Regions from separate parts of the Variovorax defluvii genome, predicted to be linked through region 2. Evidence: riboswitches for the same ligand, from Rfam matches in the RefSeq annotation. Region 2 holds a riboswitch; the other holds the start of a gene.
What was found. Region 2 has a riboswitch for S-adenosylhomocysteine ahead of metH (methionine synthase). Riboswitches for the same ligand answer to the same signal wherever they lie in the genome.

Region 1 (5,159 bases), on a different contig from region 2:
CGCTGGTCGGCCGCAGCTCCTTCGCGGTGCGCTGCACCTTGAGCTTCATGCCCGGCGTGTACTTGCCCGAAGCCATGCGCACGAAGGCGATGCGGTCGCGGTGGTTGGCGTCCATGTTGGCCTGCACCTTGAACACGACGCCGGCGAAGTCCTTGTCGTCGGGCTGGATCTCGCGCACCACGGGCTGGCGGTTGACCAGCGTGGTGCTGATGCGCGGCTGCGGCGGCGGCGCCAGGTCGACCAGGGCGTCCAGCACTTCCATCACGCCGAAGTTGTTGACGCCCGAGCCGAAGAACACTGGCGTCTGCTTGCCGGCCAGGAAAGCTTCTTTGTCCCATGCGGGCGAGGCGCCGGTGGCCAGTTCCATGCTCTCCATCGCGGAGTCGAACTCGGCGCCGAAGCGGGCCTTGAGCGCCGCCTGCTCCGAGAGCGGGATGGCTTCGAAATCCTGCGGGCGGCGTTCGCTGCCGGCCTCGAACACGGTCATGGCCTGTGTCCGCAGGTTGACGATGCCGCCGAAGGACTTGCCCTGGCCCACCGGCCAGGTCATCGGCACGCAGGGCATGCCCAGCTCGCGCTCCACCTCGTCGAGGATGTCCAGCGGCTCGCGCACCTCGCGGTCCATCTTGTTCACGAAGGTGATGATGGGCGTGTCGCGCTGGCGGCAGACCTCGATCAGCCGCCGGGTCTGCGCTTCCACGCCGTTGGCTGCGTCGATCACCATCAGGGCCGAATCGACGGCGGTGAGCACGCGGTAGGTGTCTTCCGAGAAGTCCTTGTGGCCGGGCGTGTCGAGAAGGTTGATCACGTGCTCGCGGTAGGACATCTGCATCACCGAACTGGCGACCGAGATGCCGCGCTGCTTTTCGATCTCCATCCAGTCGGAGGTCGCATGGCGCGAGGCCTTGCGCGCCTTCACCGAGCCGGCGATCTGGATCGCACCGGAGAAGAGCAGCAGTTTTTCGGTGAGCGTGGTCTTGCCGGCGTCGGGGTGGGAGATGATCGCGAAGGTGCGGCGGCGGCGGGTTTCGGAAGCGAAGGACATGGGAGGGCGCTGGAATCGTGGGCGGCACGGGCGGCACGGGCGGCACGGGCGGCCGGCCGAACCCGCGATTATCGGCGGCCGGTGGCATCCGGGCAGCGCTCGGGTAAAATGCGCCGCTTCCGAGGAGCGTTGCAGCGCCATCAGGCGTGAGGCTCGGACCCCTTCGCAACCACGCTCACCCGCTGTCCTCGCGGTGAGTCCATTTCCCGACCCAGCCCGGCCCAGCGGCATTTTCAAAACTCGTTTTGGAGCCCGACATGAGCGCTGTACTCAAACCCACCGCCGACCAGGCGGTCGCCGACATCTCCCTGGCCGCCTGGGGCCGCAAGGAAATCCGCATCGCGGAAACCGAAATGCCCGGCCTGATGGCCATCCGCGACGAATACGCCAAGAGCCAGCCGCTCAAGGGCGCGCGCATCACCGGCTCGCTGCACATGACGATCCAGACCGCGGTGCTGATCGAAACGCTTCAGGCGCTGGGCGCCACCGTGCGCTGGGCCTCCTGCAACATCTTCTCCACGCAGGACCACGCCGCGGCCGCGATCGCCGCGAACGGCACGCCGGTGTTCGCGATCAAGGGCGAGTCGCTGGAGGACTACTGGGACTACACCCACCGCATCTTCGACTTCGGCCCGAAGGGTTCGGCCGGCGAAGGCCCGAACATGATTCTCGACGACGGCGGCGACGCCACGCTGCTGATGCACCTGGGCCAGAAGGCCGAGAAGGACCGGAGCGTGCTGGCCAATCCGACGAGCGAGGAAGAGCGCATCCTCTACGCCGCGATCAAGGCCAAGCTGGCCGCCGATGCCACCTGGTACACCCGCAAGTCGGCCGACATCATCGGCGTGACCGAAGAGACCACCACCGGCGTGCACCGCCTCAACGAAATGGCGGCCAAGGGCACGCTGCTGTTCCGCGCCATCAACGTCAACGACTCGGTGACGAAGAGCAAGTTCGACAACTTGTATGGCTGCCGCGAGTCGCTGGTGGACGGCATCAAGCGCGCCACCGACGTGATGATCGCCGGCAAGGTGGCGGTGGTGGCCGGCTACGGCGATGTGGGCAAGGGCTCGGCCCAGGCCCTGCGCGCACTGAGCGCCCAGGTGTGGGTGACCGAGATCGACCCCATCAACGCGCTGCAGGCGGCCATGGAAGGCTACCGCGTCGTGACGATGGAGTACGCGGCCGACAAGGCCGACATCTTCGTCACCACCACCGGCAACAAGGACGTCATCACGCACGCCCACATGGCTGCGATGAAGGACCAGGCCATCGTCTGCAACATCGGCCACTTCGACAACGAGATCGAGGTCGCCTCGCTCGAGAAGTACCAGTGGGAAGAGATCAAGCCGCAGGTCGACCACGTGATTTTCCCGGACGGCAAGCGCATCATCCTGCTGGCCAAGGGCCGGCTGGTCAACCTGGGCTGCGGCACGGGCCACCCGAGCTACGTGATGAGTTCCTCCTTCGCCAACCAGACCATCGCGCAGATCGAGCTCTTCACCAAGCCCGATGTGTACCAGCCCGGCAAGGTCTACGTGCTGCCCAAGCACCTGGACGAGAAGGTCGCCCGCCTGCAGCTGTCCAAGCTCGGCGCCCAGCTCACGGTGCTGACCGACGCCCAGGCCGCCTACATCGGCGTGGACAAGAACGGTCCGTACAAGCCGGACACCTACCGCTACTGAGCGGGGAAGGCGCAGCGCCGTGCGCGCCGACCAATTGCTCGTCGAACGCGGCCTGGCCGCGTCGCGCTCGCAGGCCTCGCGGCTGATCGCAAGCGGGCTGCGCTGGCGCGACGGTGCGCAGTGGCGCAGCGTGGGCAAGAGCGGCCAGGAGGTGCCGGTGGATGCCGAACTCGAGCTGGCCGATGCCGGCGAGACGCGCTACGTTTCACGCGGCGGGCTCAAGCTCGAGGGCGCGCTGGTTGCCGCTGGCATCGACGTGAGAGACAAGCGGTGCCTCGACGTCGGGCAGTCCACCGGCGGCTTCACCGATTGCCTGTTGCAACAGGGTGCCCGCCACGTGGTGGGCGTGGACGTGGGGCATGAACAGTTGCACCCCCGGCTGCGCGGCGATGCGCGCGTGACCGCCCTCGAAGGCGTGAACGCGCGTGCGCTCGACGCCTCGACCCTGGGCGGTGCGCCCTTCGACCTGATCGTGGGTGACCTGTCCTTCATCTCCCTGACGCTCGTGCTCCCCTCGCTCCAGCCCGTGCTGGCCAGCGAGGGCGAACTTCTGATGCTGGTCAAGCCGCAGTTCGAGCTGCAGCCGGCGCAGATCGGCAAGCGCGGCATCGTGCGCGATGCCGCGCTCTACGCGGTGGTCGAGCAGCGCCTGCGCACGGCTTGCAAGGCGCTCGGCCTGCAGGTGCGGGGCTGGTTCGACAGCCCGATCGCAGGTGGCGACGGCAACCGCGAATTCTTCATTCATGCCGCTCCCGCGAGCGGAACACCAGGAGCCGGCCGTGCGCCTTCCGTTGAGCTTTGAGTTTTTTCCGCCCAAGACCCCCGAGGGCGTGGTCAAGCTGCGCGCTGTGCGGCAGCAGCTGTATGCGCACCGGCCCGAGTTCTGCTCGGTGACTTATGGCGCCGGCGGGTCCACGCAGGCCGGTACCTTCGGCGCCGTGCGCGAAATCCTGGACGAGGGCATCGATGCGGCCTGTCACTTCTCTTGCATCGGCGCTACCCGCAGCACGGTGCTCGAGCAACTGGCGCAGCTGAAGAGCATGGGTGTCAAGCGCCTGGTTGCGCTGCGCGGCGACCTGCCCAGCGGCTACGGGATAGGCGGCGAGTTCCACTATGCGAGCGACCTGGTCGGCTTCATCCGCGAAGAGACCGGGCACGATTTCCACATCGAGGTGGCCTGCTATCCCGAAGTCCATCCGCAGGCGCGCTCGCCCGAGGCCGACCTGCAGGCCTTCGCGGCCAAGGTGCGCGCCGGGGCCGACTCCGCGATCACCCAGTACTTCTTCAGCCCCGAGGCCTACTTCCGCTTCGTCGGCGAGGTGCGCCGGCTCGGGCTGGACACGCCCATCGTGCCCGGCATCATGCCGATCACCAGCTCCACGCAATTGATGCGTTTTTCCGATGCCTGCGGTGCCGAGATCCCGCGCTGGATCCGGTTGCGGCTGCAGGGCTTCGGCGACGACACCGCCTCGATCAAGGCCTTCGGTCTTGACGTCGTGACCGATCTGTGCGAACGCCTGCGCGCGGGTGGCGCACCGGCGCTGCACTTCTACACCATGAACCAGTCGGTGGCGACGCTCGCGTTGCTGAAGCGGCTGGGCTGGGGCGGATGAAGGGGGGGCGCCTCGCGCAAAGTGCGGCGCTGGTGCTGGCGGCGGCCACGCTGGCGGCCTGCACGACGCCGCCCAAGCCGTCCGAACCGGCCAGCGAGGTGCCCGGCACCGGCCTGCGTCCGCTGGCACGGCAGCCTGCGCTCCCGCCCGGCGCACCGCCGCGGTCGCAGGTGCCTTCGGTGCGCTATGACCTGGCGGTATCGGGCCTGGGGGAGGACGACGGCGTACCCGGCGACCCGGGCTCGCGCGAGATCTTCGAGCGGGGCGGCGCGTCGTGGTACGGCATCCAGTTCCATCAGCGCAAGACGGCGAACGGCGAGCGCTTCAACATGATGGCGATGACCGCGGCGCACAAGACACTGCCTTTCAATACCCGGGTCTGCGTGCGCAGCCTGGTCAATGGCAAGGAGGTCATGGTGCGCATCAACGACCGCGGTCCCTACGCGGCCGGCCGCATCATCGACCTGAGCCAGGCCGCGGCCGAGTCCCTTGGGATGCTGGGCATGGGGATCAAGCAGGTGGCGCTCTCGATCATGGACAGAAACGGCATGCGCTGCGGCGATGCTGCGCTGGACCCGGATGTCTTCGATGCGCCGCTGCCGGAGGCGGCTGTCGCCAAGCCCGAAAGAGAATCCACCTCCCGCCGCGCACGCGCCGTGCGCGAGGTGCCACCCCGCATGCGGCGCTGACGCGGGTCAGACGCCGGCGTCGAGCGAAAACGCCGCGTGGCGGTCCTGCGCGAGGCGCGCGGCCATCTGGGGCAGCGCGATGGCGAGCTGTGCCTTGAGCGTGTAGGGCGGGTTGATCAGGAACATC
Region 2 (5,159 bases):
CCGCATCGCGCGCGCGGCCTGCGACAAGTTCTCCACGCCCGACAAGCCGCGCTTCGTGGCCGGCGCCCTGGGCCCGACGCCCAAGACGGCCAGCATCAGCCCCGACGTGAACGACCCCGGCGCGCGCAACGTGGGCTTCGAGGAACTGCGTGCCTCCTATTACGAGCAGGTCGAGGCCCTGGTCGAAGGCGGTGCCGACGTGCTGCTGGTCGAGACCATCTTCGACACCCTCAACGCCAAGGCCGCGCTGTTCGCGATCGACGAGTACTTCGAGGCCAGCGGCGAGCGCCTGCCCTTGATCATCAGCGGCACGGTGACCGATGCCTCCGGCCGCATCCTGAGCGGGCAGACCGTCACCGCCTTCTGGCACAGCGTGCGTCATGCGCGGCCGTTGGCCATCGGCCTGAACTGCGCGCTGGGTGCGGCGCTGATGCGGCCCTACCTCCAGGAGTTGGCGCGGGTGGCGGACGACACCTTCATCAGCTGCTACCCCAATGCGGGCCTGCCCAATCCGATGAGCGACACCGGCTTCGACGAGACGCCGGAGGTCACCTCGCGCCTGCTGCACGAGTTCGCCGCCGAGGGCCTGGTGAACATCGTGGGCGGTTGCTGCGGCACCACGCCGGATCACATCGCGGCCATCGGGCGCGCGGTCTCGCCGCTGGCGGGACGGGCGCTGCACCGCGCAGCCTTCTACCCCGAAGCGGCCTGACCCGCCTGGCGCCGCCGCGGCGCTTTACAAAGGCCGGGTGAAGAAGATCTCCAAGGGTTAGGCCGGTCCACGCCTCGCTGCCGGCGGCGTTGGGCGGGTAGGCCGCAGCCGATTGACAGCGCTCCGGCGCGCGGCCTACCCTGGACCGCAAAGGAGCACGTATGAAGTCCCTCTCTGGCCGGCGATGGATCCGCATCGTTGCCATCGGTGTTCTGGCAGCCGCGCTGCCTTTGGCGGCCGCGGCCCAGGAGGCTCTCTCGCGCAGCGCCGCCAACCTGCGCGCAGGTCCCTCCGGCGACTATCCGGTCGTCGCCCGACTGGGCCCCGGCCAGCCCTTCGACGTGCTGGGCTGCACCAGCGGCTATCGCTGGTGCGACGTGGTCCTGCCCGACGGGCTGCGCGGTTGGCTCTACGCCGGCAACATCGACTACGCCTACGAGCGCCGGCGCGTGCCGCTGGCCAGTTACGGCGCGATCATCGGCGTGCCCATCGTCGGCTTCACGATCGGAAACTATTGGTCCGATCACTACCGCGACCGGCCCTGGTACCGCGAGCCACGCTGGTGGGATGGCCGGCCGCCGCCACCGGTGGCGGGCTGGCGCCCGGTGCCGGCGCCGCGGCCGGACTGGCGACCCAACCCCTGGCATGACCGCGACCCGGGCTATCGGCCGCGTCCCGACCCGGGCTTCCGCCCGCAGCCGGGCTGGCAACCGCCCCCTGGGCCGCGACCGCCACCCGAGCACGGCATCCGCCCGCCCCGGCCCGAACGCGATGTCCGCCCGCCACGGCCCGACCACCCTGGCGCGCGGCCGCCTCAATTCGGCCAGCCACCGGCCATGCCTCCGGGACGCCCGCCCATGGCGCAGCCGGCACCCCCGGCCGCCTTCCCGCCCGGCTCCGTGCCGAGGGCGGCCGCGGACATGCGACAGAGGCAAATGGACCGGATCAACCAGCCGCAGTCGCCGTCGGCCGATCGACCCTAGTCTTTCTTGCGCGCGACCAGCGCCACGAAGCGCTGCGCCCCGAGGCCCAGCGGGCGTTCGCGCGACCAGACGACGTCGACCCACAGGTCCAGCCCGTTGCTGAGGTTCTCGAAGGGAATTTCCACCAGCGCGCCCGCCGCCACGTGAGGCCGGGCGAAGTTGCGCGGCAGCCAGCCCCAGCCCAGACCGGCCGTGATCAGGCTCAGCGCGGCCAGGGCGTTGTCGGTGCGCCAGGCATGGCGGGCGAACACGAAACGCGGGTCGCTGGTGGCCAGGTCGCGGCCCGCCACCACGATCTGCCGGGTGTTGCGCAGGTGGTCCTCGCGCATCCGGCCGCCGGCGGCCGTCAGCGCCGGGTGGCCGGGCGCCATGACGGCCACCATCATCTCGCTCGCCACTTCCTGAAAGCCCTCGCGGCCGTCCATGCTGGGCCGCTCGAAGACCAGGGCGAGCTGGGCCCGCCCGCTGTGCAGCAGGGCCAGCGCGTCGGCCTGCGGCGCGGCCAGAACCTCGACTTCCAGCTGCGGATAGTCCCGCGCCAGCGTGGCCAGCGGCTCGCTCCAGGGCGCTGCCAGCAACTCGGGCGCGATGGCGAGGGTGAGGCGGTTTTCCAGGCCTTGTGTCAGCGCCAGGGCCTGGACCTGCAGCTCCTGCAACTGCGCCGCCAGCAGCCGGGCCTGCGGTTCGAGTGAGCGCGCCGCGGCGGTGGGCCGGGGCTCGCGGCCGCTGCGGTCGAACAGGGGGAGGGCGAGCTCGGCCTCCAGGTTGGCGACGGCCATGCTCACGGCCGAGGGCACACGGTGCAGGGCCCGCGCGGCGCCCGAGAAGGAGCCGTGGTCCAACACGGCCAGGAAGACCTGCACGTTGTCGCTGGTGAAGGCCATGCCTATCAATGAAATTGAAAGAAGATGACTTTTTATATCAACAAACAACACATAAAGTCCACCCATCGCCATCCAAAAACACAGGAAAGAAGCATGCAAGGGCTCAAGCGCCGCGTCGTCTACATCAGCCTCTACGAGGGCATCGCCATCGTCGCGGCCAGTGCGGGCCTGGCGCTGATGACGGGACAGAGCGCCGGTCATTCGGGCGTGGCGGCGGTCATGGCCTCGGTCATCGCGGTGCTCTGGAATCTGAGCTTCAACGCGATGTTCGAGCGCTGGGAATCGCGCCAGAAGGTGCGCGGCCGCAGCGTGCGCCGGCGCATCGCCCACGCCATCGGTTTCGAGGGCGGGCTGGTGGCCTTCCTGGTGCCGGTCTTCGCCTGGTGGCTGAACGTGAGCCTCTGGCAGGCGCTGGTGATGGACCTGGGCCTGGTCGTGTTCTTTCTCATCTATACCTTCGTCTTCAACTGGGCTTTCGACATGGTGTTCGGGCTGCCGGCTTCGGCGGCCGGTGCTGCGCAGCCGGCGTAAAATCGCCCGCTCCCAAGGAGCGTTGCAGCGCGGCATCCCTCGTCCAGGGCGCCGCGTCAGGCTTGGGCTTCCTCCGCTGGAGTGCAACGACGCTCGCCTGATCCCCCGTTTGCAGGTGAGCTCATGTCGTCCTCCCACTCTTCCCCTTCTTTTCCCGTCACCGTCCCTCCCATGAAGCTGTCCGGCCTGGAGCCGGTCCAGATCGGCGAGGGCACGCTCTTCGTCAACATCGGCGAGCGCACCAACGTCACCGGCTCCAAGGCCTTCGCCCGCATGATCCTCAACGGCCAGTTCGAGGACGCGCTGGCGGTGGCGCGGCAGCAGGTCGAGAACGGCGCGCAGGTGATCGATGTCAACATGGACGAGGCCATGCTCGACAGCAAGGCCGCGATGGTGCGCTTCCTGAACCTGATCGCCAGCGAGCCCGACATCGCGCGCGTGCCGATCATGGTCGACAGCTCCAAGTGGGAGGTGATCGAGGCCGGTCTGCGCTGCATCCAGGGCAAGGGCATCGTCAACTCGATTTCCATGAAGGAGGGCGTCGACAAGTTCAAGCACGAGGCCGCCCTGGTGCGCCGCTATGGCGCAGCCGCGGTGGTGATGGCCTTCGACGAGAAGGGCCAGGCCGACACCTTCGAGCGCAAGATCGAGATCTGCGAGCGCGCCTACCGCATCCTGGTCGACGAGGTGGGCTTCCCGCCCGAGGACATCATCTTCGACCCCAACATCTTCGCGATCGCCACCGGCATCGAGGAGCACAACAACTACGCGGTCGACTTCATCGAGGCCACGCGCTGGATCAAGAAGAACCTGCCGGGCGCGAAGGTCAGCGGCGGCGTCTCGAACGTGAGCTTCAGCTTCCGCGGCAACGATCCGGTGCGCGAGGCGATCCACACCGTCTTCCTCTATCACGCGATCCAGGCCGGCATGGACATGGGCATCGTCAACGCCGGCATGGTCGGCGTGTACGACGACCTGGAGCCCTCGCTGCGCGAGCGCGTGGAAGACGTGGTGCTCAACCGCCGCCCGGATGCCGGTGAGCGCCTGGTGGAAGTGGCCGAGAGCGCCAAGAGTGGCGCCAAGGACGACAGCAAGAAGCTCGAGTGGCGCGGCACGCCGGAGCAGCCGGTGCCGGTCAACCAGCGGCTGTCGCACGCGCTGGTGCACGGCATCACCGACTTCATCGTCGAGGACACCGAAGAGGCCTACCGCGCCATCCTCGCCGGGGGCGGCCGGCCGCTGCACGTGATCGAGGGCCCGCTGATGGACGGCATGAACGTGGTCGGCGACCTGTTCGGCGCCGGCAAGATGTTCCTGCCCCAGGTGGTGAAGTCGGCCCGCGTGATGAAGCAGGCCGTGGCCCATCTCATCCCCTACATCGAGGAAGAGAAGCGCCAGGACGAGGCCGCCGGCCGCGACGTGCGCAGCAAGGGCAAGATCATCATCGCCACCGTGAAGGGCGACGTGCACGACATCGGCAAGAACATCGTCACCGTCGTGCTCCAGTGCAACAACTTCGAGGTGGTGAACATGGGCGTGATGGTGCCTTGCCACGAGATCCTGGCGCGGGCCAAGGTCGAGGGCGCGGACATCGTCGGACTCTCGGGCCTGATCACGCCCAGCCTGGAGGAGATGCAGTACGTGGCCGGCGAGATGCAGAAGGACGAGCATTTCCGCATCCGCAAGATCCCGCTGCTGATCGGCGGCGCCACCACCAGCCGCGTGCACACCGCGGTGAAGATCGCGCCCCACTACGAAGGCCCGGTGGTCTACGTGCCCGACGCCTCGCGCAGCGTGAGCGTGGCGCAGTCGCTGCTCTCGGACCAGGCGGCCACCTACATCGACGAGCTGAACGCCGACTACGACAAGGTCCGCCACCTGCACGCCAACAAGAAGCAGGTGCCGCTGTGGCCGCTGACCAAGGCGCGGGCCAACAAAACACCGATCGCCTGGGCCGGCTACGTGCCGCCGGTGCCCAAGTTCACCGGCCGCCGCGTGTTCCGCAACTTCGACCTCGCGGAGCTGGCGAAGTACATCGACTGGGGTCCC

Region 1: it holds a riboswitch for S-adenosylhomocysteine, as region 2 does, so the genes downstream of both, ahcY (adenosylhomocysteinase) here and metH (methionine synthase) in region 2, are expected to answer to the same signal.

Annotation. Positions count from the first base shown of each region.
Region 1 covers NZ_BAABGJ010000076.1:337,891-343,049, reverse strand. Annotated here, with positions in the region: gene ABEA07_RS21955 (peptide chain release factor 3) at 1-1,045, opposite strand, end outside; S-adenosyl-L-homocysteine riboswitch at 1,162-1,229, shown strand; gene ahcY (adenosylhomocysteinase) at 1,303-2,730, shown strand; gene ABEA07_RS21945 (TlyA family RNA methyltransferase) at 2,750-3,532, shown strand; gene metF (methylenetetrahydrofolate reductase [NAD(P)H]) at 3,510-4,343, shown strand; gene ABEA07_RS21935 (septal ring lytic transglycosylase RlpA family protein) at 4,340-5,032, shown strand; gene ABEA07_RS21930 (23S rRNA (adenine(2030)-N(6))-methyltransferase RlmJ) at 5,039-5,159, opposite strand, start outside.
Region 2 covers NZ_BAABGJ010000010.1:53,031-58,189, reverse strand. Annotated here, with positions in the region: gene ABEA07_RS06505 (homocysteine S-methyltransferase family protein) at 1-712, shown strand, start outside; gene ABEA07_RS06500 (SH3 domain-containing protein) at 874-1,695, shown strand; gene ABEA07_RS06495 (LysR family transcriptional regulator) at 1,692-2,579, opposite strand; gene ABEA07_RS06490 (PACE efflux transporter) at 2,673-3,110, shown strand; S-adenosyl-L-homocysteine riboswitch at 3,119-3,212, shown strand; gene metH (methionine synthase) at 3,234-5,159, shown strand, end outside.